DNA from 4 places in the Pelosinus sp. sgz500959 genome. Region 4 is predicted to be linked to each of the others. Evidence: riboswitches for the same ligand, from Rfam matches in the RefSeq annotation. Region 4 holds a riboswitch; each other region holds the start of a gene.

Region 1 (5,476 bases), on a different contig from region 4:
GCATTGGTCTTAAAGCCTCATGATCCAAATGCTCATTCAGGTATCTTAGAAACATTCTTTAACAAATTTAATGATCTATTTGAGGCAACGGTAGAGCGATACGGTAAAGGTTTGGCAAAGTTTATTAAACGGTCTGCTCTAGGTGTTGTATTTTTAGCAGTTTTATTACTTGTCACTGGTAAACTATTTCAACTTGTACCATCTTCTTTTGTGCCAAGTGAGGACCAAGGGTACTTTATTTCAAGTATCAGCTTACCAGAGGCGGCAAGTGCGAATCGTACTGCGAATGTAGCTAATAAAATTGCAGACGATATACGTAAACAGCCAGGGGTAACAGATGCGATTATCGTACAAGGTTATGATATTTTAGCTGGTGCAGCAAAAGCTAATTCAGCGATTATTTTCACAAGACTTGATTCTTGGGATGAACGTATGGCCCCTGGACTTGGTGTTCAAGATCAAGTTATGAAAGTTCTGATGAATGGTTCTCATGTTCCAGAAGCCAGAGTCGTTTCCTTTAATGCTCCTTCATTACCGGGTATTGGTACCGTAGGTGGCTTTACCTTAATGATCGAAGATAAAGGCGGCAATACCATTGAACAGATGGATAAAATTTCTAAGGAATTTATGGCTGCTGCTCGTAAACGTCCAGAAATTGGTATGATTTATTCTACCTTTGGCATTGATACTCCTGGTTATCGTTTTGACGTAGACCGAGAGAAGGCAGAGCAGTTAGGTGTTCCAGTAAAAGACGTATTTACTGCTTTACAGACTTTCCTTGGCGGTGTGCAGGTCAATGATTTTAACCGTTTTGGTAGAACCTATAAAGTCGTCATGCAGGCGGATGAAAAATTTCGTAATGATGTAGAAGATACACGTTTCTTCTTCGTTCGTAGTTCTTCGGGAGCCATGATACCACTCAATACTTTATTAAAACCACAAACAATTACGGCTCCGCCAGTTATTAAACGATATAATGGATATAGAGCCATTCAGGTAGGTGGTAACCAAGCACCTGGCTATAGCTCAGGGCAAGCTTTAGCGGCCCTCGAAGAAGTGGCAGCACAAACCTTGCCAACTGATTTTAGTTATGAGTGGGCTGATCAGAGTCGTGAGGAAAAAATATCAGCAGGCCGTGCTCCTTTTGTCTTTGGTTTTGCTTTGTTATTTGTATTCTTATGTTTGGCAGCTCTTTACGAGAGTTTTGGTATTCCATTTGCTGTTCTCTTATCAGTTCCGACGGGGATATTCGGTGCATTCTTGTTCCAATATGTACGTAATTTACAAAATGATGTTTACATGCAAATTGGTATGGTTATGCTGATTGGATTAGCAGCTAAAAATGCTATTCTAATTGTAGAATATGCGAAAGTTAGGGTAGATAGAGGAATGGATCCAGTCTCGGCAGCCATTGAAGCGGCTAAATTACGCTTGCGTCCAATCATAATGACGTCACTAGCCTTTATTATTGGATGTTTGCCTCTGGTTATTGCTACTGGCGCTGGTGCCGGTGCGAGAAATTCCATGGGGACAGCGGTTGTAGGTGGTATGCTAGCAGCGACAACTCTTGGAATCTTTTTAATCCCAGTTCTTTTCGTTCTAATTGAAAATGGAGTGGGAATGATTAAGAACTATCGCGTGAAACATACAAAAACTTTGTAGATTATTATTATTTTAAAAAGAGTAAACTATTAATTACAAACTAAAGAAAGGCGAGGTAGCGATTACCTCGCCTTTCTTTACGTAATCAGAAAGTATAACACTTTCTCGATTACAAGTAAGAACGGCTAAGGCTTCTGCCTGCGTCTGAAGACTTGGCACAAGCCAAGTCTTTTCTTAATTTTTTATCAAGACATAGTGGCAAAAGCTATGGAATTTTACCAGATAGTAGTATAATATCATAAGCAATGAAAGAGTATGTATTTTAAGTAAAAGAAGAAATAAGATTAATTCATAATTTCTGGTAAGAGTAGTTAATTCAGTATCGCTAACAACTCAGAAGGAGAGATGCCTTTTGGATAATAGGGGAAAACAAATTAGTAAAGATTTTGAATGTGGCATCACATGTAGTGAAGAGATTAAAAGTAATTGTCGAGAGTCTAAGAACAAATTAGTACTACATATCAATAATCTTGAAAGTAAACTTGTACATATAGAGAAAAAATACAAGGCCATTATTGATAATATGAAAGGTGTTATCTTTCAGACTGATAAAAATGGATTATGGACTTTTTTAACCCCTACTTGGACGAAACTTACAGGTTTTAGTCGCGAAGAAAGTTTAGGAAAATACTTTTTGAATTATATAAGTTCAGATGATCGAGATTTTCAGCAAAAACAGTTCTTAGCTGTCATACGAGGAGACAAAAAATATTGTCGTTATGAAATTCGTTATTGCACTAGAAAAGGTGAATTGCGGTGGGCACAGATCTATATGCGACCTAGGATGGATAAAGAGGAAAACATAATAGGTACTTTAGGTACGTTGCATGATATTACTGATCGTAAACAGGCTGAGAATGTATTAAATTTTCTCTATGAATTAAGACGTAGAAGTGATTTTTTAAATGATATTATCACAGGAAGTATACAGGTCAATGAAATTGTCAGCCGTTCCATGAAAAAGTTGGGCATTGACCTTTCACGTCCATTATTTTGTTGTTTATTAGTGAGTGAAAGCTTCGTTGATAACGAAAAAGAAAAAAATTTTATAATAGAAATATTGAGTGAGAGTAAAGAGTATGTTGTCTGGGAGTGTAAAAATAATATAGGGATTATCTATCATTATATTGAAAAGCAGGAAGAAAATGAAGAACGTAGTCTTTTTTTTGCTGATTTTTTACTAGAAAAAATCAAAAAAAATAATCCTCAGTTACAAGTTATGGTTGGAATTAGTAGCGTACAAAGGGGTTTTGATAGTTTTCGTAAAGCTTATTGGCAAGCATGGAGTGCTACCGTTGCAGCCCAATGCCATGGTAAGAAATTAGAAGGGACCTATCATTATAAAGATTTGGGGATTCTACAGCTTCTCGTTCGAAGTATAGGAAATGAAAGTTCGGATGAATTTATACGAGAACAACTTGGTAAACTCATCAGTTATGATCAAGATAAGGGGACAAATTTTCTAATTACCTTGGATGAAATTTTAAAAAGTTCAACTTTGAAAAGAGTAGCAGAAAAAATGTTTCTCCATCCTAAAACAGTGATTTTTCGCAAACAACGTATTGAAAAAATCTTAGGAGTATCGATTGATTTATTCGAGACACGTTTAGCTCTTGCAGTGGCATTAAAATTATATAGTATTAGTCAATTTATAAAAAAACATTAAAAAGTAATGGTAAATTTTGTTTGAGGATAAAGATTTCTTATGTTTTCGCTAAAAAATTAGCTTACAGGGATAATAGAATATAGTTGGATATTGAATTATACTTAATAAAGTCCAATAAGAAGTATTTTTGATACTTATAAAATTGAATTATAAGCAAACCTTCCGAAAGGCAGGGACGCAAAGCCTTGGGTCTAACGATAGTATGATTCTATGACTGCCAGGTTGCATCATGATTTGATGTGCCTGGTAGTTTTTTTTTTGAGGGGGATTTTTTATTAACGAGCAAGAAGAAGCTGAAGATCATATCAATGAAATGGAAATAGATGAGTTAATTTGCGATGTTTTTGAGCTTTACAAAGAAATTGAAATTATTAATAGGGAAAATTTAGAAAATGGTGAAGAAGAAAATAATTAAAATTTTGGTCGCTAAAATCAGAATGTATGAGGTGTAGAGATGTTTTCAGTCCTACCTAGTGATGAAACTTTAGAAAAAATGTTTTTTATTTCACAACGGTTAGTCGACGGTATTGAGATGGATGATATTTTAGATTATATTATTCAAACGACGATTCTTATCACAAATGCTGATGCTGTTGCTATAAGAGATTTTGATATAGAAAGTGGAAAACTTAAAATTATTAGGGCGTATGGACTTTCTGAAATCTATCTATCCAAGTCTTCGATCCAACTTGGTGAGGGAATTATTGGTCATGTGGTAGCTGATAGTAAACCCTTTGTACATGCTGATATTACTCGAGTGATGGATTGTAATAACAGGGCAATTTTTCGTGAAGAGGGTATACGATCTGTTGTCAGCGTTCCACTGAAAGGGAAAGAGATGAGTACAGGATGTATCACTGTTGCAAGGAAAAAAGTCGATCCATTTTCTACTCAAGAAATATTTTTGCTCAAAATGTTTGGTTTACAGGTTTGTGAAGCAATAAAAATTCTCAAATTAGTTGATGTACTGCAAAAACAAACCATGCATGATTGTCTTACCCATATCTATAATAAGAATGCTTTAAATGTTATATTTGAAAAAAATTTATCCTTAGCGAAAAGACATTTGACTGAAATGAGTATTATTTTTATTGATATTGATAATTTTAAACATTTTAATGATACTCATGGACATTTACTTGGAGATAAACTTTTATTTGATTTTGCACAAGTGTTAAAAAAATTCTGTAGAAAATCAGATTCTATTGGTAGGTTTGGCGGAGAGGAATTTGTTATACTTGCACCAGAGACAGATAAAAAACAGGCAGTAGAGTTTGCTAATAAATTAAGAAGAATAATTGAAAACAAAACATTTATTGGAAAGGGAGACCATGAAACTACAATTACATTTAGTGCAGGAGTTTCTTCTTTCCCTGAAGATGGTGATATGATATTCGATTTATTAAAAAAAGCAGATAAAGCTATGTATCAAAGTAAAATAGCAGGGAGAAATAGGGTTACCCCTTGGACTGTAGAGAATAATCTCTTCTGAAATTTTTCTAAGAATCAATAAAAAAATTGCCCTTGCGTCAATAGTAAGGGCAATTTCTCTTTTAACAACTATATTTTTTCATATTTTTACAAAACGTCTCGGATCAGAGTCATAGAAGAATGTTTTTTGCAACGGTGTGGTGTAACGCATAGCGTTGTTTTCCTTGTTCAAATTTAATTCTTTCGGAGTCAGTCGTTAATTTTAATCCTGGTACTGTAGTTGGTTGGTGATGTTCGTCTAAGGCAACCATGGTAAAGTAAGATGTAAGAGCCGCTTTTGAGGGCTCTAAACCTTCTACATAAAGATTGACCTCAATATCCATAGATGTTTTACCAGTAAATGTTAGATAGGCGTGGCAAGTAAGAACAGTTCCCACACGCAAGGGATGAAGAAAAAGCATCTCATCAACACGGATTGCTGTCACATTTGTACCAGCATGTTTAGTTGCAACTTGTCGTGCAGTATCATACATAAGCTGCATAATTTCTCCTGCATGTACACGTCCTGTTGGATATTTCGGACTTGGACTAATGAGTTTGGAAATATGTACTTCTGAATGTGCTACAGTTTTTTTCATAAAGAACCACCTTTCAGATCATTTTTCACATTGTAATCTATTGTATAAGTAAATTTATTATTTTGTCCATGAAAATTAA
Region 2 (5,476 bases), on a different contig from region 4:
TGATATGCCCCCGCATCTCAGCTTGAACCAAAAAATCTGTAGGGGATGGATTATAGATTAAATCACATACGGCTGCGTCAGACTTAATGTGATGCCACTGAATCGGCAATTGTGTTTCTTTATTTGAGGACATTCCAATAGGTGTACAATTGATTAGAATATCACACTCTTGAAGAGCTTGGATAAAACTTTCTGTCTCCCAATTACACCCCTCTATCTTGCTACGGCTTTTAGGAAATAGTTTGACAAACTCTTGAGCCTTAGCTACATTGCGTGTACCGACTATGACTTTCTTAATACCATATTCGAGTAGACCATAGACAACAGCCCGTGCTGCCCCGCCCGCTCCCATAATAACGGCAGTTTTATCTTTTATTGTAATACTTTTTGCGGTTAAGGATTGGATAAAGCCTTGGCCATCTGTATTATAACCAATACATTTACCATTTTTTATAACAATGGTATTTACAGCCCCTGTTAACTGAGCACTTGGATGAATTTCATCCAAATAAGGCATGACGGTGACTTTATGTGGGATAGTGACATTCATTCCAACAAACCCCATAGCCTTTAAACCTGCTATAGCTTGACCTAAATGATCAGGTTCAACAGGTAGAGGAACATAAATATAATCAAGAGTTAATGCTGCAAAAGCCGCATTATGCATGAGTGGTGATAAAGAATGTCCCACTGGGCATCCTAAGATACCTAAAGTTTTTGTTTTTCCTGTAATCATATGACAACTCCATTTCATGTTTTAGCTACTTCATTAATCCTTTAGCACGCAACATGTCTACTGCCACTTTTTCTAAACGACGAGTAATGCGAGTACCAATGAATTCTTTAGCGCTTAAAGGTTTAACCCAAATTGTAAATAATCCTAAGCGATTGCCACCAAGAACATCTGTGAATAATTGATCTCCAACAACTGCCACTTCTTCTTCTCTTAGCTCCATACGAGTCAATGCCTGACGAAATCCTGATTTTGCAGGCTTATAAGCTCTAGAAACAAAGGGTATCCCAAAGATTCCAGCAATTGTTTTAACTCGCTTACCCATGTTATTTGATACTAAACAGATTTTAAATCCTCGAGTTAACAGTTCCTGCAACCATTGAATCATTTCGGGTGACATGGTAGGACTATCCCAAGGTATTATGGTATTGTCTAAATCAAAGATGATGCCTTTAATTCCTTGTTGGTGTAGAACCTGAGGTTCAATTTCATATAAAGATTTTATGATTAAACTTGGACATAAAAGATTGTACAACTATTTTGTACCTCCAAAAATTAGACTCTTGCAATCTTTCTTCTATTTCTACATTCTACATTCTACTAAAAATTTTATTAACATAGCTTTGTATTCATCAATACAAAGTTAACAACTAGTTACCCCAGTTATTAACTGTAATACTTGGAGTTGAACCCCCAGTAATAAGGCTAATCGCATTGGCGTTTGGTATGATCGTTGGAGTGTTTGATACACTGAGTGAGCCATTTGTATAGAGACAACCAATAGTCGGATTATTACTAATTTGCGTTTGACCTGAAGCTGAAACAAATAATGTATTTGGCGCATATACATTACTATTTATGTTAAATGGCCCTGTTGTTATAACTTGGGATGCAGCTCCGCCAATTACGACATCATTCGTAAATGTGGACCCATTAGCGTAAATAAAAGCAATCGCATTTGAATAAGTATTACTCTTATTTATAGAACTGCTATTTGCAAAGTTAACATTACTTTGTGCTTCTAGCGTTACAGTCCCTCCATTAATATAGCAACTATTACTAAGGTTTATAGAGTTTTTCAATGAATAAATCTCTGATTTCCCCTTAATCGCAGCTTGAATGTAATTATTATTGTCAGTCAAATTTATTTCTTGATTAGCAATTATCGTCACATTGCCGTTATCACTCTTGATGTATGATGCACCTGACATACTCAGACTACCAGATACATAAATTTCTATATTACCCTTGGAATTGATGTAACTACCGTTACTTAGATTTGCATCGCCATTTATATAGATTTTCAAATTTCCATTACTTGCAGTAATCCATCCTTTGTTATAGGATGATCCTTTATTTGTTAAATGTAAACCATTCGTAGCATATAGCGTTGTATCTGAGGATCCTGCGATTAAGCCGCCCCCAAAGTCTGAAAGAGCAGTACTATAATAGACTGAATTAGGCATAGATGCGGTATTCGGTCCAGTGATTATATCGGCACCAGTTGGTATCGATGTAGATATTACAGGTAACGTCGGCAAAGGAGGTATTACAACAGATAAGGTGCCAATATCAGGGTCAATAACATACATAGCACTCGTTAGCCAATCATGCCACCCTGTAGGAATACTCGTTACATGAAGCTTTCCTTGAAGAAAATTATATCCGCTGTCAATTTTCACCTTGTTGCCACCAGCGAGGCCCATATCTCCTTTTATATTCGGACCATTTCCACCCCATATATAAGTATCATTTTTACTATACAAGGCATATTTATTTAAAATACTTGCACCACTATTACCAGTCACTGTTACTGTTACTGTCACCTTTTTTATAGTTCCTCTAACCTTTCCTATAGACGTTATAGTATAAACTCCACCTACAGCAGGATTTACTGGAACAACTTGTGCACTAGCTAATTCAGTTTTAACATGGTAACTTTTATTTTGATCAGTACTTAAACTTTGCCAAATCGGTGTACTGTTAGCATCTAGCCATGTCCAATCTTGATTTTTTTGATAAAACATAGAGATAGCCCTTTTAGCCCCAGCTTCAGCCGCAAATTGAGCTTCGATAGCATCGCTGTTCGTCTTTGACATTCGCAGATCACTATTTACAAGCGTATTAGCCGTACTCGCCAAAATAGCTAAAAACATTACCATTATGATTGCCACCATTGTAACAGAACCTCTTTGCCTATTAATCATACTACACCTCACTGAGATAAATTTGTCATGAAAACACCAGTATCAATAACAACGTCTCCAAAGGAATTATTTTTAGGGCTATGTAATATGACAGTTACTTTGAGAATACGACCATCCGTAGCATCTCTTGTAAATGAGACTGTTTTTACAACATTAGGCGTAATTGCAGTTGTACCTTTCATTAATTTACCAGCATCCTGTCCACTACCGATTTGGATCGTATAGTCGATAGTGTTTATTTTATAATTTATACTACTTTGACTAACGCCTTTTTCTGGTGAGGTAACCTCTGTAGCATTTCTCAAATCATCGATGACGGTATTAATTGCAAGTCGAGATTGTTGAAACTCATAAACTTGTTTTTGGCTAAATTGATATGATTTTATTGCTACACTCAAAACATTAAACAATCCTGCCAATGTAATTGTCATGATTGCTATGCCAATTACCAGTTCGACTAATGTAAATCCTTTCCGATTAGATAAGAGCGTAGTCATTTTCTTTCTCCATAGTAATAATAGGTTATAAATTCCAATTGTTTCGTCCCTGTTGGTTCACTCCAGTTCACTGTGGCTCTTACAGGGATAGTATCGGCATGCAAATCAGCTGGTACATCTTCTGCAGGGACAACTTCAGTTATTACAGTAAATGTCATACCATTGCTCGTACCATTACTTTGAGATACAGTTTTAGTCGTTGCCCATACCGTGCTGTTGCGATCTTGTTTTTGACCGTCATGAACCTTTAGTCTAGATAATTGTTCATTCGCAATATAAGCTGCTTTATTTTGATTATCCGTTGCAACTGTGCCTTTTGTACTTTGCATAAAAATAGCCGCGAGACCAAGCAAAGCCATACTGAGCACGACCATACCAACTAGGGAGTCAATTAAGATAAAGCCTTTCTGATGATTACGCATATTGGATTATCCTTCTTTTATTTTGTTGCTGTATAATAACTAACTTAACCTTTCCCAGGGCATACATAATAATTATCCTTACGATTATAAAATATTTAGCTACTAAAAAATACATATTAAATCCCTCCAAATATTTCATCTCTTATAAAACATTCTTTCTCTTACAATAAATTCCTTCTTATTAACAGTGAAAGTCAAAGAGAACAATTTGAAAGTTACATATCAAGTAAATCAAAATAAAAAACTGCCTGTCTACATCATACAACCCCAATGATGCAACCTGGCAGTCATAGACTTAAACATCGTTAGACCCAAAGCTTTGCGTCCCAACTTTTCAGAAGGTTTGCCTATTATTTACTTATTAGTTTTCGACATTTTACCATAATATCCTTTTTTATCATATCTTTTTTTTCATAAAAGAAATTGTTCAACTTTTCACTAGGACTTTAAACAAGATTATATTTGAAGCGTGTAAACAACTTCTATTGCTTTGAGTAACATTTATTAAAAATAAAAATATAATATCTTAGATGTCGATTTTAAATGGGGATTCAATACCAATCAGGTACTATATCATTAAAATGGGGGACATAAAAATATGAACAAACAATTAAAGATTGTAGCAACAACATTAGTCATGTTACTCTTGTTTATTTCAGTGACATATGCTTCGGGACTGGAGGGTAAACTTACTTTCACTGCAGAAAATGTATATTACGAAGGTACTACAATCGTTATTTATGGCTATTGGTTTAACGATACTAACAAGTATATTCCTTACACAAATTGGGTCAATATGGACGTTTATGCAATAAATCGTAATTTTCAAGAACTGGTTGCAAGCGGGCAATTCACCCAACGTAATTACATTTACTTAGAGCCCGGCGAAGCAAAATATTGGACCTATCGCATACATGATTCTTCCGTTGCTCCCCTACGCTACTGGCGAGTTAACACTACGGTAAATTATCACTGGCAAAATAGTAACGTTGATATCTAAAATAATAAAAATCACGTTTTGAAACAAGGAGATGATTCTCTTGTTTCTTTTTTTCGACAGTTACAATTGTTTTTTTAATCTGCAAGATTCTTTTCTTCTTAAAAAAATCTACTTTGCGATATTGTTAAATTATTTTTTTTACGATGTTCCAACATAAATATCGGATCTGGAGCATCTTGTTTTGGACAAGTAAATCGTATATCTGTCGATATTCCTTGATCATTAAAATCAAAATTCGTTGAAAATATGACTTCATATTGATCTGATAATGATATAAATCCATTTTCAAAAAGTGCATCGTGAAGTTTGCATAAAAGGATAGCATTCTTAGGATTTATCCGTTCCTCTCTTGAAGATTCTATCCAAGTTTTTATGTGACGAGTCATTAGTAATTTGGGATTGGATATTTTACAAAGAGCGCAGGTGTGGTTGTAATTTTCTAATAGTTGTTTGCGTAATTTATTTTCACCTATCCGTATTTTTATATTTCTAAATACATCAGTAGCATCACTATCTATTAAATTTAAGTTAGACTCAATCATGATATCTTCTAAGGTTTTTTCAGATAAATAAAATTGTTCCATTTCATTTTCATTCAAAGTTCCTAATTCTTCAAT
Region 3 (5,476 bases), on a different contig from region 4:
CATACGATCACATCCCTACTACATTTATCTGTTCTTCACAACTTCAGCGTTCAACTTATCAAGAAATTGATCAACCCAAGTGCGGTCCCACGCCTTGTTTGCTATCGCTTCTTTTATTTTGTCTTCCTTGCGAGAAGTAGCCTTGGATTTTTCCAATAATTCTTCTGCATCCTGAGCTTTTATCACAACAATACCATCTTCATCACCGACTAGGATATCCCCTGGATGTACAACGATACCTCCGCAAGAGATGGGAACATTAATTTCACCAGGTCCATCTTTATATGGTCCCATCGGAGTGACACCGACTGCATAAATAGGTATATCCATCTTTTTGAGTGCTCCCAGGTCACGAATGGCACCATCAATAATAAATCCGCCGATGCCTCTTTGCTTTGCCCAGAGGGTCATTAACTCGCCCATAACGGCATTGGTCAAATCGCCTTGGACATCAACTACGATAATATCACCAGGTTCTGCAAGATCAAGAGCTTTACTCAGTAAAAGATTATCCCCTGGACGTGACTTAACGGTAAATGCTGGACCAAGTAATGGCGTATCATTAACCGGACGAATTTTAGAGTTCATGCATGACATACGGTTCATATTGTCTGCGATATTCGCCACGGGGATTCCCTTAAAACCATCAATTAAAGTTTTAGCTGGTTTATCAACATTTGGAAAAATACGAAAGCCTATATTTGACATCACTCATCTCTCCATTCTTATCTTTAATTTACTAACATTGCTCTAAATTCGAAACTTTGATACGATTGCTTGTAAATCTCCTGCCATAGTGGATAGATCCGTACTGGAAGAAGCAATCTCTTGGATAGATGCAGACTGTTCTTCAGTCGCTGCAGATACCGTTTGTGTTTGACCAGTCGTTGCTTTACTGATTTGTGCAATATCTTTTACAGAAGATACAATTTGCTGACTCCCACCTGCCATCTCTTCAATTGCCGCTGAAATACCACGGATTTCATCAGATACATTTTCAACAAGAGAAGCAATCTCAACAAAAGATTGTCCAGCTAGATGAGCAACTTCGGTACCCTTTTTCACTTCATTTGTTCCTTCATTCATAACCATGACAGCCTTATCAGTATCGCCCTGAATCTCTCCGATCAATGTTGCAATTTCTTTTGCCGCTCCGCTAGACTGTTCCGCAAGTTTCCTAACCTCTTCTGCAACCACAGCAAAACCTCGCCCTTGTTCTCCAGCGCGAGCTGCTTCAATGGCAGCGTTTAAAGCTAATAAATTTGTTTGACCTGCTATGCCAGAAATGGTATCAACGATTTGCCCAATTTCCTTTGAGCGTTCACCAAGTTTAGCCACTACCATCGCCGAATTATTCACTGACGTTTCAATGTTGGCCATCTGGCTAGTAACCTTTTGAACGGCTTTGCCACCTTCGAGAGCAGCACTTGATGTTTTTTCGGCTGTAGCAGAAACACTACCCGTATTTGCTGCAATTTGTTGAAGACCTGCCGACATTTGCTCAACAATGTTCATTGTGGTGTCTACAGCCTGCATTTGATTCCCAGTGCCGTTAGCTACATCTGCAATTGCCGTTGACACTTGATCTGCAGCCTGGGCCAATTGCTCTGTATTTGCTGTTAATTCTTCAGAAGAAGCCGACACCATTTCGCTAGCCTCTTGGACTTTTACAATCATTTTTCTAAAATTCTCTATAGCACTAGACACAGCTCGCGCCAATATGCCGATTTCGTCATTAGATGAATGGCTAATACTCACAGACAGATCACCATCACCAATCTTCGCAACTTCCTTAGAAATCTCTTCAATCGGACGTAAGAGTCTCATCAGGAATATCCATGCCACAAATCCAACAATAAGAAGAGTAATCAAAAGAGAAATCGTCATTGAAATTAAACTTGCATAAAAATCGCTTTTAATCTCACTCTTTGGTAAGCTAACAAGAACGAGCCAATCTGTATTTTTAACAGGCACGGCGAGAACCAAAGACTCTCTCCCTGCTAAATCTTGGTATGAAGTAAGATGCCCTGGATCATTTATTACAGTCTGTAAGGTGTTTTCAGGAATCTTTTTCTGTTCTTTTAGTAAGTCACTATTTGTATGGGCTAATAGTGATCCATCTCGAGCAACAATGGCAATTACTCCAGTTTGCCCTACTTTGATTTGGGCCAAAAAGTTTTGAAGTGTTGCTAGGTCGACGGACTGAGCAATCATTCCCACCATTTTCCCATCGCCCCCCTTAACAGGTTGGGTAACAACGACGGAAGGGACTCCTGTCGCCCTGTTAATCAAGACATCACTAATGTGTGATTTTTGATCATTCATTGTATCTTTAAAGAATTTGCGATCGGCTAAACTAGCTCCTATTGCTTTCACTTCATACGGAGTGGTCGCAATACGAGTTCCCGCTGAATTAATAAAAACGAGATGATCAGCTCCCCAAGTCGCAGCAAAATATGTATCGATCTTCCCTTGTATACGAGAAGCATCCCCTGATTTTAAGTCAGGGTCTTCAGCATAAAATTTCCCACTTCTATTAAATGAAGAAAATAATTCACTCACCTCACCAGCAAGCTCAAGAGCTTGACCATTCATATCTATTTGTGTACCATCTAATGTTTTTCCATAAAGAACATACATACCTGATGCACCGACGACAAGACCTGTTACGAGAAGAGAGATTAATAACAATGTAATTGTTTTTGTTTTAATCGACATATTTTTTCTCCTTTATTTTCAAGAATAAACATTAATTTGTTTATAATTGATCTACACTTTTATAATAACTTCAAAGTTGCTCTGCAGGGAAGATAATTCGACAATTATTTACAAAAAAATAACATTTTTAGGCATTCCTTAATACCATAACATCTCTTTATGTTCCTCGTCCACTCTTCCCAGTTTTCCGTCACAACTTTAAATCTTATTTTAAAAAACAATAAAACCTAGACGGATGCCTAGGTTTCAATACCTCTTTCAAGGGTAACCTGGCAATCATAGACTGATAGTCCTTAGATCCATAGCTTTGCGTCCCTACTTTTCAGTAAGTTTGCCAAATATTTTTTTAGTCAATAAACATAGTTAAAATTTACATTTTTTACCAATAAAAAATTTAAGCAGAAAGGCTGTGAAGCAGATATTACTTCACAGCCTTTAGTTTTTCTAATCAGCTTGTTTATAAGGTTATCCCATTATTATTACTTTGTCAACACTTTTATTGATAATGACTATCATTGAGAATATTGTAAATATTAAGTCAATTTTTTAAAAGGATATCAATAACAATTAGCTATTGATCACATTGAAATTGTTAAGTAATAAGTTGTCCTTCGCACTGCTTTCTGTTATGAAAATTATCGTAAGCAATGATCTGTTTTCCTCTTTTTAAGTACATACATATTACGATCGGCGATGTTTATTAACTCATCGATTCTTTGTGCGTCCTGAGGATAGGTCGCAAATCCACTTGAAACAGTAATACTCATTTTTAAACTTCCAGATAGTTCTTTTAATTTTTCTTCAAAGCGATGAACAATTACCTTAATATCATTTTCATCGGCATATGGCGCAATAATTAAAAACTCATCGCCCCCCCAGCGAGCAACCATATCACTTTTCCTGATATGAGTTAACAGCAATGTTGAAAGCTCTTGTAATACGAAATCTCCTTTTACATGTCCATGTGCATCATTGATGGTCTTAAAGTTGTCGCAATCTAAAAGAGCCACACTTAATTTCTCATTGTTTTTCTTCACCTTCGCCAAAAGAGTCGGGAAAATAGTGTTAATAAACCTTCGATTATAACAACCTGTTAGACTATCTTTTTCCGAAAAAAATTTAACTTTATCATATTGGCCACCAGCTTTAAAAGCGATAAATAAAAAAATAACTCCAATGATCGGTGGAGCAGTCAGTGGATAACCCACATAAACATAGGCATATAGTCTCATAACTGTAATAGCCGTTAAAACAATGAGACAAGCAGCGATTCTTCCTGTATATTGCATATCGTCACCCTTCTATCCCAATATATACAATTCTAGAAAATACAGCATTAGTACATTTAATTAATCATTTGTAATTATTAAATCATTAATTAAATTCGTGAATAATGATTATTTACCTTTAATTTTCTTAATTTTTTTCGACTTACTAATTTACTATAAATTAAAGATATTACATTTTATGGTCTTATAAAGAAAACTTGACTTCAGTCCCCAGCCCAGACCAAAGTCTTAGTTACCCTTACTTCTAATCGAGAAAGTGTTATACTTTCTTTTGATTACGTAAAAAAACATGCCCTTTGCTTCTGTTATAATAATCATAGAGCGTATCGCAAAAAAATGATGAATTAACTACGAAAGAGGTGTTTTTTTGGAAACAATCCTAGTCTTTATTCTTTTCTTTGTTTCTCTGCTTATTAGCATTTACAACGAAGTATCAATACTCGTCCCTCTTCTGTTAGGACTTATTGGCTTTACTTTTGTATCCTTACGCAAAGGTTATAGGCTAAGTAGTTTATGTAAGATGATACTAAAAGGCTCACAAAAAGCCCTGATTGTCATTAAAATTTTTGTACTGATCGGCGCAATTACTGCGGTTTGGAGAGCTTGTGGCACAATTGCCTTTATCGTCTATTATGGAACAGCCTTCATGAGTGCAAAGTATTTCATACTGTTTGCATTTTTGTTATGCTGCATCGTATCTTTCTTGCTTGGAACTTCATTTGGCACTGTGGGAACGATCGGTGTTGTTCTTATGGTTATGGCCAAAAGCGGTAATGTAGATATCAATGTAACAGCAGGTGCAATCATTGCAGGTGCCTATTTTGGTGACCGTTGCTCCCCTATGTCCTCCAGTGCCAATCTCGTCGCAGCCTTAACAGATACGAAACTTTATATCAATATTAATAACATGCTTAAAACCACGATCATCCCGTTCTTACTCTCTATCATAGGCTATATTTATTTATCATACTTAAATCCTCTTGCCGTTTATAATCAAGAAATCGGATCTGAAATCTTAAATGCCTTTACGATCAATCCTATTGTATTATTTCCTGCTGTGATTATCCTCCTTCTTGCCGCTTTTAAGATTGATGTAAAACTCTCAATGGGTATCAGTATTTTATCTGGTATATTGATTGGATTCTTTGTTCAACACATTACATTTTTTCAAATGCTCGACTATATAACCACTGGCTACAAAATGGATAAAGTCAGTTTTTTCGCAGAGATCATACAAGGTGGAGGTCTCTACTCTATGCTTAAAGTTTCTCTGATTGTACTCATTTCTTCTGCTTATTCTGGCATTTTTGAAGGCACTGGTTTATTAAGTGAAATTGAAGTTTTTTTTGAAAGACTCAGCGACAAAATCAATTTGTATCCCGCCACAATACTTGCAAGTATCGTCACAGCCGCCTTTAGCTGCAACCAGACTCTTGCAATTATGCTTACTCATCAAATTCAATACAAGA
Region 4 (5,476 bases):
ATGCGATTTCCCATACAGACAAGGGGTTTGTTGTCATTGATCATGATAAATGCATCGGTTGTGGTTATTGTGTGACGAATTGTACCTTTCATGTGCCCCGTGTTGATCCTAAAACCCACAAAGCCTATAAGTGCACAGGTTGCCCTGAGCGGGTATCAAATGGTCTTAAGCCTGCTTGTGTGCAAACTTGCCAGCCAGAAGCACTTGTATACGGGACGCGGGATGAAATTATGACCATGGCAAAAAAACGCTTCGAACAAATAAGGTCCGTGCATCCTGAGGCAGTCTTATATGATGCTCCTAAACTTGATGGAATTAACTTTACCTATATTTTACTCAGAAAACCTGAGGTTTATCACTTGCCAAATGATCCAGCTGTACCCATGTCCGTGGATGTGTGGAAAGACTTGGTACGTCCTTTTGGAGGCGTAGCAATTGCTGGAGCCTTGCTCGCAACGACAGTCGGGTTTATAAAAACTAGAGGGCAAAAGGCTGATCATCATTCTGCTTCACCGAAGGACAGGGGGGTGAGCAAAGATGAATAATGATCGTATTAAACGATTTTCATTGATTGAAAGAATCAGTCACTGGGTGCACACCTTTAGTTTCTTTACTCTCGTAGTAACTGGATTGGTTGTGCTCTCCCCTCATTTTCACTTTTTAGCCAGTTTATTTGGTGGTGTACAAGAGACACGAATTGTTCATCGGATTGCTGGTGTTGTATTTTCTTTCGGTACTTTACTCTTGTTTATCATTGGGGATAGCCCAGCTTTTACTCGTTGGATCAAGGATATTACAACCTGGGGTAAAGAAGATATTGCATTTTTGAAAGAATTTCCTAAAGAGTTTTTGGGCGGTCATGCCAATTTGCCAGAGCAAGGTCGGTTTAATTCTGGTGAAAAAGTCAATTCCTTACTGATCTTGATTGATGGTGGGATATTAACGATCACTGGTTTCATGATGTGGTATGCTGATTCCATTCCCCTTGGGATTATCCGCTGGGCGTATCCTGTGCACGATATTGCCGCATTTTTGATGATGGCTGTTATTGTTGCTCATATGTACCTTGGCTTGCTGCATCCAGGATCAAAAGAAGCGATTAACGGGATGTTGAGTGGTACAGTATCACGTTCTTTTGCGAAGTTACATCATGGGAAATGGTATCGAGAAATGACGCAAAAGGAGAAAAAAAGTGATCAATAAAAAAGAATTTACTGAGATTTTGGAGTTTCTTGAAGAGCATATTGCCCAGATTGATATGGTTCCTGCCGATGATGTACTGCAGAATTTATGGCAAACACGATTGGCAAACGATGAGTCAGCGTTAAGAGAAAATGAATTTCCTCTTAACGCAGCAGTTTGTTTGGTCATTGAAGTGATCAGCGATCGTGAAAAAAAAATATTGCCCACTATTCAGGCAGAACAATTAGTATTGCGATATTTAGATCAGCAGTCGATTCATCCAGACTGGCAACAGATTGGTATTCTGCCCGAAAATGGTGATATTTATGTACATTTATCCTGTAGAATAGCCTTAGAGAAAATGGCTAAGTTGGTGACGGATGTTGTCTCTTTAGCAAGTTGGGATAATAAAGAGTGCCCAGTATGTGGAGATAGCCCCGCCTTTGCTTGTCTGGAAAAAGGGCAAGGAAAACGTTTGTTAGTGTGCGGGGCCTGTCTGACACAATGGAGATATAAACGTATTGGCTGCGCTTTTTGTAATGAGGAAAATCCTGAGAAACTAAAAATTGTAACTGCTGAGGAATTCCCTGGATGGTCGGCTACAGTCTGTCTGACATGCAAAGGCTATCTTAAAACAGCAGACTTACGTACACTAACCTCCACTCCTAATTGGTATAAGGCTGTAATGGAAACCCTGCCTCTTGATTATGCATTGACACTTCATGAAAAAAGTACATAGTTTTTTGAAATGATAGCAATCAGCAATCTGTTGCTATCATTTCATTTTCCCTTAAAAACTCTTTTAGGGCCAGCTGCTTTAAAAGAATGAATCGTTTTGCTGGTGGCTACACCTAAGCAGTTCTTGGCGTATTATTGAATAATAACGGCAGAAACTCCTGCAAAAATTCTAATGAGATTTTTTGCAGGAGTTTTAGATCATTTTTAAATCTTAAATTGGAGATTTTTAGAATTCATTTTTAAAATTATTTGTGGAGATTCTGAATTCTCCTTTACTACTAGCATTAGTAGGCACTTTTAAGGTTTGCCCTGCATAAATGGATGCACTATGATTGAGGTCGTTTATTGTCTTGATTGTATAGACCAATTCTCGTATATCTTCTTTATCTGAAGCGTACCGTGATGCAATACTCCATACCGTATCGCCACTGGATACTTGTATATTCACGTAATTTACAGTGGGTTTTTCGGCATTGCTAAAGGAAATGTTTAGTATATTGATCAACAAAATTGCGAAAATGCTTGTAATAATGAATTTCATAATCGTATCATTCAGCATACTATATGGATGGGAAGCATTCTTTTTCTGATCAAAAGGAATGACGATACCCATTTTTTTAGGTTGAACTTCTATGCATTTTGTAGATTCTTCGTCAAAAATTTCAAAATGATGCTTATAGTTAGTGAATGCTTTTATTAAGATGTCTTTGTCAAAAATCTCGCCTAGTTTCTTATATGACCAAGATCTTATATCGATATTCATAAAAATACCACCTTTATCATCATTGATCGATTGTATATGGATTTTCATCACAATAGAAATAAAAAAAACAGGCATTTTGCCTGTTGCGCATCCTAGGAAATCCTATAAATGGCAACCTGGCAATCATAGATATTACATCCTTAGACCCATAGTTTTGCGTCCTCATCTTTTGATAAGTTTGCCGAAATAATTCAATTATTGCTATAATGTTACAACTAATGTCACAAATAGTCAAGACTTTTAACCCAGAAATATAGGACAAAAGTCTTAGATATGTCGAAAAAAATATTTTATGAGTCGGCAATCTTCTTTAAGGTTTCAAGGTCATGAATTTTTATTGATGTACGATAAAATTCAATAAGACCTTCATCTCTCATACGCCCCATTTCTCTTGATAAAGCTGTTCTAGAGACGTTTAGAAAATCGGCTAAATCATTACGACTTAAGGAGAGATTAAAAACCTGTTTCTCTGCTAATCGACACTGTTCTAGAAGATAGGTACTTATCTTTCCTCGCATACTGCTGATTGTAAGGTATTCGACTTTTCGATTTAGTAAAAGAGCTTTTTCCGATAGTATTGATAACATATTTTTTATAAGTTGCGTGTGGCCTGTGCAAGTATTGGCACAACTGCCTGCAATTTTATCAGGAGCCAAAAATATGACAGAACAAGGGGTTTGAGCAAATACGCTTGCAGGCCAAATTTTCTTGCTTGAAAATGCAATCATTTCGCCAAAAATATGACCAGCTCTTAGCGTCGTCATCACATTCCGGCTACCAGCTACATTTTCTTTTATAACAACGGCTTCCCCCGTAAGTAAAACACCTAATCCTGTAAAAGGCTCACCGCCAATCGTAATATAACTATTTTTCTTATACGTATAGACTTTAGGTTGTAGGCAATGAATCATACTTTCTAATTCATTTGCTGAAATACTGTCAAATAAGGGGGATCCCATCAGGATCTTGCCAAGATTATTACACAAATTTATCTCCACCTTGTTTTTGGTAGCCAAGGATACCGTTTTTTTTATTATATTGTATTACAATGAGATAGAAATACAAGATATATTGCACTGGAGGAAATGTTATGTTACGAGAAATTGTGAAAATAGATGAAGAAAAATGTGTTGGCTGTGGGCTTTGTACCTCGGCTTGTCAAGAGGGAGCCTTACAACTCATTGATGGAAAAGCAAAGTTGCTATCGGATGCATACTGTGACGGTCTTGGAAAGTGCTTGCCTAATTGTCCTGTAGGGGCTATTACAATTGAGAAGCGTGCTGCAGTTGCTTTTGATAGAGAAATTGCACCAAAACATCTTATGGGAAAAACTAAAGTATCAGAGTCAGTCAACTCAGGAGGCGGTTGTCCAGGCACTCGTGCTGCAGTGATTGAAAGAAAAAAAGTAAGTAGCCAAGTTCAGGAAAGTAAGCAAACTTCTGAATCTCAATTAGGACAATGGCCATGTCAAATACAGCTGGTTCCTGTAGACGCTCCTTATTTTGATAATGCTCATTTGTTGGTTGCGGCTGATTGCACGGCTTTTGCCTACGCTAATATCCACAATGATTTTATGCGCAATAAAATTACGATTATTGGCTGTCCTAAATTAGATAGCGTCAACTATGCTGAAAAGTTAACAGCAATACTAAAAGCTCATCAGCTTAAAAGTATTACTGTACTACGGATGGAAAAACCTTGTTGCGGCGGCATTGTGAATGCGGTCAAAGAAGCTTTAGTAAACAGCGGCAATATGATTCCCTGGAATTTTGTAATCATTGGTACCGATGGCAGTATTATAGAAAATTAAATTATAATGCACAATAATAGTAAAAACACGCCTGCCGATCATATGGAATTCGTTTCGTAGCAATGTCGAAAAGGCTGTTAAGATATTGATGGCATAAATTGCCACTATAGAAAGTAAGAGCTACTAAGGAGGATATCTAGGATATTCTCCTTAGTAGTTTTTTTGTTGGTTTTACATAAGGTTTAGTACATAGCGATTCGAGCGATATACGCCATTAAATGGTTCATGGGCAGGATTTTTTGAGGATAGCTCGTATGAGTTTCGGATATGCTATGTTTTGAGTGTATTAATTTACAAAAAAATCGGGAGGTAAGTATAGTTGGATACTAGTCAATTTTTAAATCGCAATTCGTTAAAGATTGCGCTGGTAGTCTTAGTGCTGGTTCTGATAGGAATGATGGCTACGGGTGCTGGCTATGCTTATTCAGATAGTCCAGAGTTTTGTGGAAGTTGTCACTCAATGAAACAAGCTCATGGTACATGGCAGATGTCAAATCATAAACATCTTACGTGTACAGAATGTCATTTGCCGCATCAAAATCTGGCCATTAAATTGATTACAAAAGTTAAGACTGGTACAAATGACACTTATCATGAAGTACTTAGAGATTATCCAGCTGCAATGGGGTTAACGCCTAAAAATAAGACTATTGTCGAAGACAATTGTCTACGATGCCATCAATCGACAATCGAAAATACTGGTATGGCAGTTGGTGGACAAGATTGTACTAAATGCCATCGTGGTTTAATTCATGGCATCAACAAAAGCGAAGGAGGCATAGAGATTGAGTAAGATTCAAAAAACTTTAATAGCCTTATTGAGTGTGGTCATACTATTTTTTGGTTTTGTGATTGTGCGTATTGCATTCAAGCCTATATCGACTGTCAAAGCAGCCGCAATTCCAGCAGGGGAATATGACCCAGCAGTATGGGGGCAGCATTACCCATTGCAATATGAAAGTTATAAAAAAATGTATGAAATG

The links. A riboswitch is a leader RNA that binds a small molecule or an ion and turns the genes downstream of it on or off. The one in region 4 is predicted to bind cyclic di-GMP.
Region 1: linked by a shared signal. The riboswitch ahead of ACAN52_RS19780 (diguanylate cyclase) and the one ahead of ACAN52_RS18675 (LysM peptidoglycan-binding domain-containing protein) in region 4 are both predicted to bind cyclic di-GMP.
Region 2: linked by a shared signal. The riboswitch ahead of ACAN52_RS18035 (hypothetical protein) and the one ahead of ACAN52_RS18675 (LysM peptidoglycan-binding domain-containing protein) in region 4 are both predicted to bind cyclic di-GMP.
Region 3: linked by a shared signal. The riboswitch ahead of ACAN52_RS15305 (methyl-accepting chemotaxis protein) and the one ahead of ACAN52_RS18675 (LysM peptidoglycan-binding domain-containing protein) in region 4 are both predicted to bind cyclic di-GMP.

The regions. Positions count from the first base shown of each region.
Region 1 is NZ_JBGJZL010000018.1:19,180-24,655, reverse strand. It holds gene ACAN52_RS19790 (efflux RND transporter permease subunit) at 1-1,662, shown strand, start outside; gene ACAN52_RS19785 (PAS domain S-box protein) at 2,015-3,328, shown strand; cyclic di-GMP riboswitch class I at 3,471-3,558, shown strand; gene ACAN52_RS19780 (diguanylate cyclase) at 3,783-4,820, shown strand; gene ACAN52_RS19775 (acyl-CoA thioesterase) at 4,930-5,397, opposite strand.
Region 2 is NZ_JBGJZL010000013.1:96,760-102,235, forward strand. It holds gene ACAN52_RS18015 (shikimate dehydrogenase) at 1-736, opposite strand, end outside; gene ACAN52_RS18020 (YqeG family HAD IIIA-type phosphatase) at 762-1,268, opposite strand; gene ACAN52_RS18025 (pilus assembly PilX N-terminal domain-containing protein) at 1,384-2,940, opposite strand; gene ACAN52_RS18030 (type II secretion system protein J) at 2,949-3,437, opposite strand; gene ACAN52_RS18035 (hypothetical protein) at 3,434-3,859, opposite strand; cyclic di-GMP riboswitch class I at 4,131-4,217, opposite strand; gene ACAN52_RS18040 (hypothetical protein) at 4,458-4,859, shown strand; gene ACAN52_RS18045 (HNH endonuclease) at 4,958-5,476, opposite strand, start outside.
Region 3 is NZ_JBGJZL010000009.1:161,430-166,905, forward strand. It holds gene ACAN52_RS15295 (DUF441 domain-containing protein) at 1-3, opposite strand, end outside; gene ACAN52_RS15300 (RraA family protein) at 25-708, opposite strand; gene ACAN52_RS15305 (methyl-accepting chemotaxis protein) at 751-2,718, opposite strand; cyclic di-GMP riboswitch class I at 2,979-3,064, opposite strand; gene ACAN52_RS15310 (GGDEF domain-containing protein) at 3,354-4,007, opposite strand; gene ACAN52_RS15315 (Na+/H+ antiporter NhaC family protein) at 4,375-5,476, shown strand, end outside.
Region 4 is NZ_JBGJZL010000015.1:20,112-25,587, forward strand. It holds gene ACAN52_RS18660 (4Fe-4S dicluster domain-containing protein) at 1-545, shown strand, start outside; gene ACAN52_RS18665 (formate dehydrogenase subunit gamma) at 538-1,203, shown strand; gene ACAN52_RS18670 (formate dehydrogenase accessory protein FdhE) at 1,193-1,921, shown strand; gene ACAN52_RS18675 (LysM peptidoglycan-binding domain-containing protein) at 2,147-2,683, opposite strand; cyclic di-GMP riboswitch class I at 2,791-2,876, opposite strand; gene ACAN52_RS18680 (Crp/Fnr family transcriptional regulator) at 2,974-3,669, opposite strand; gene ACAN52_RS18685 (4Fe-4S binding protein) at 3,774-4,493, shown strand; gene ACAN52_RS18690 (cytochrome c3 family protein) at 4,813-5,286, shown strand; gene ACAN52_RS18695 (ammonia-forming cytochrome c nitrite reductase subunit c552) at 5,279-5,476, shown strand, end outside.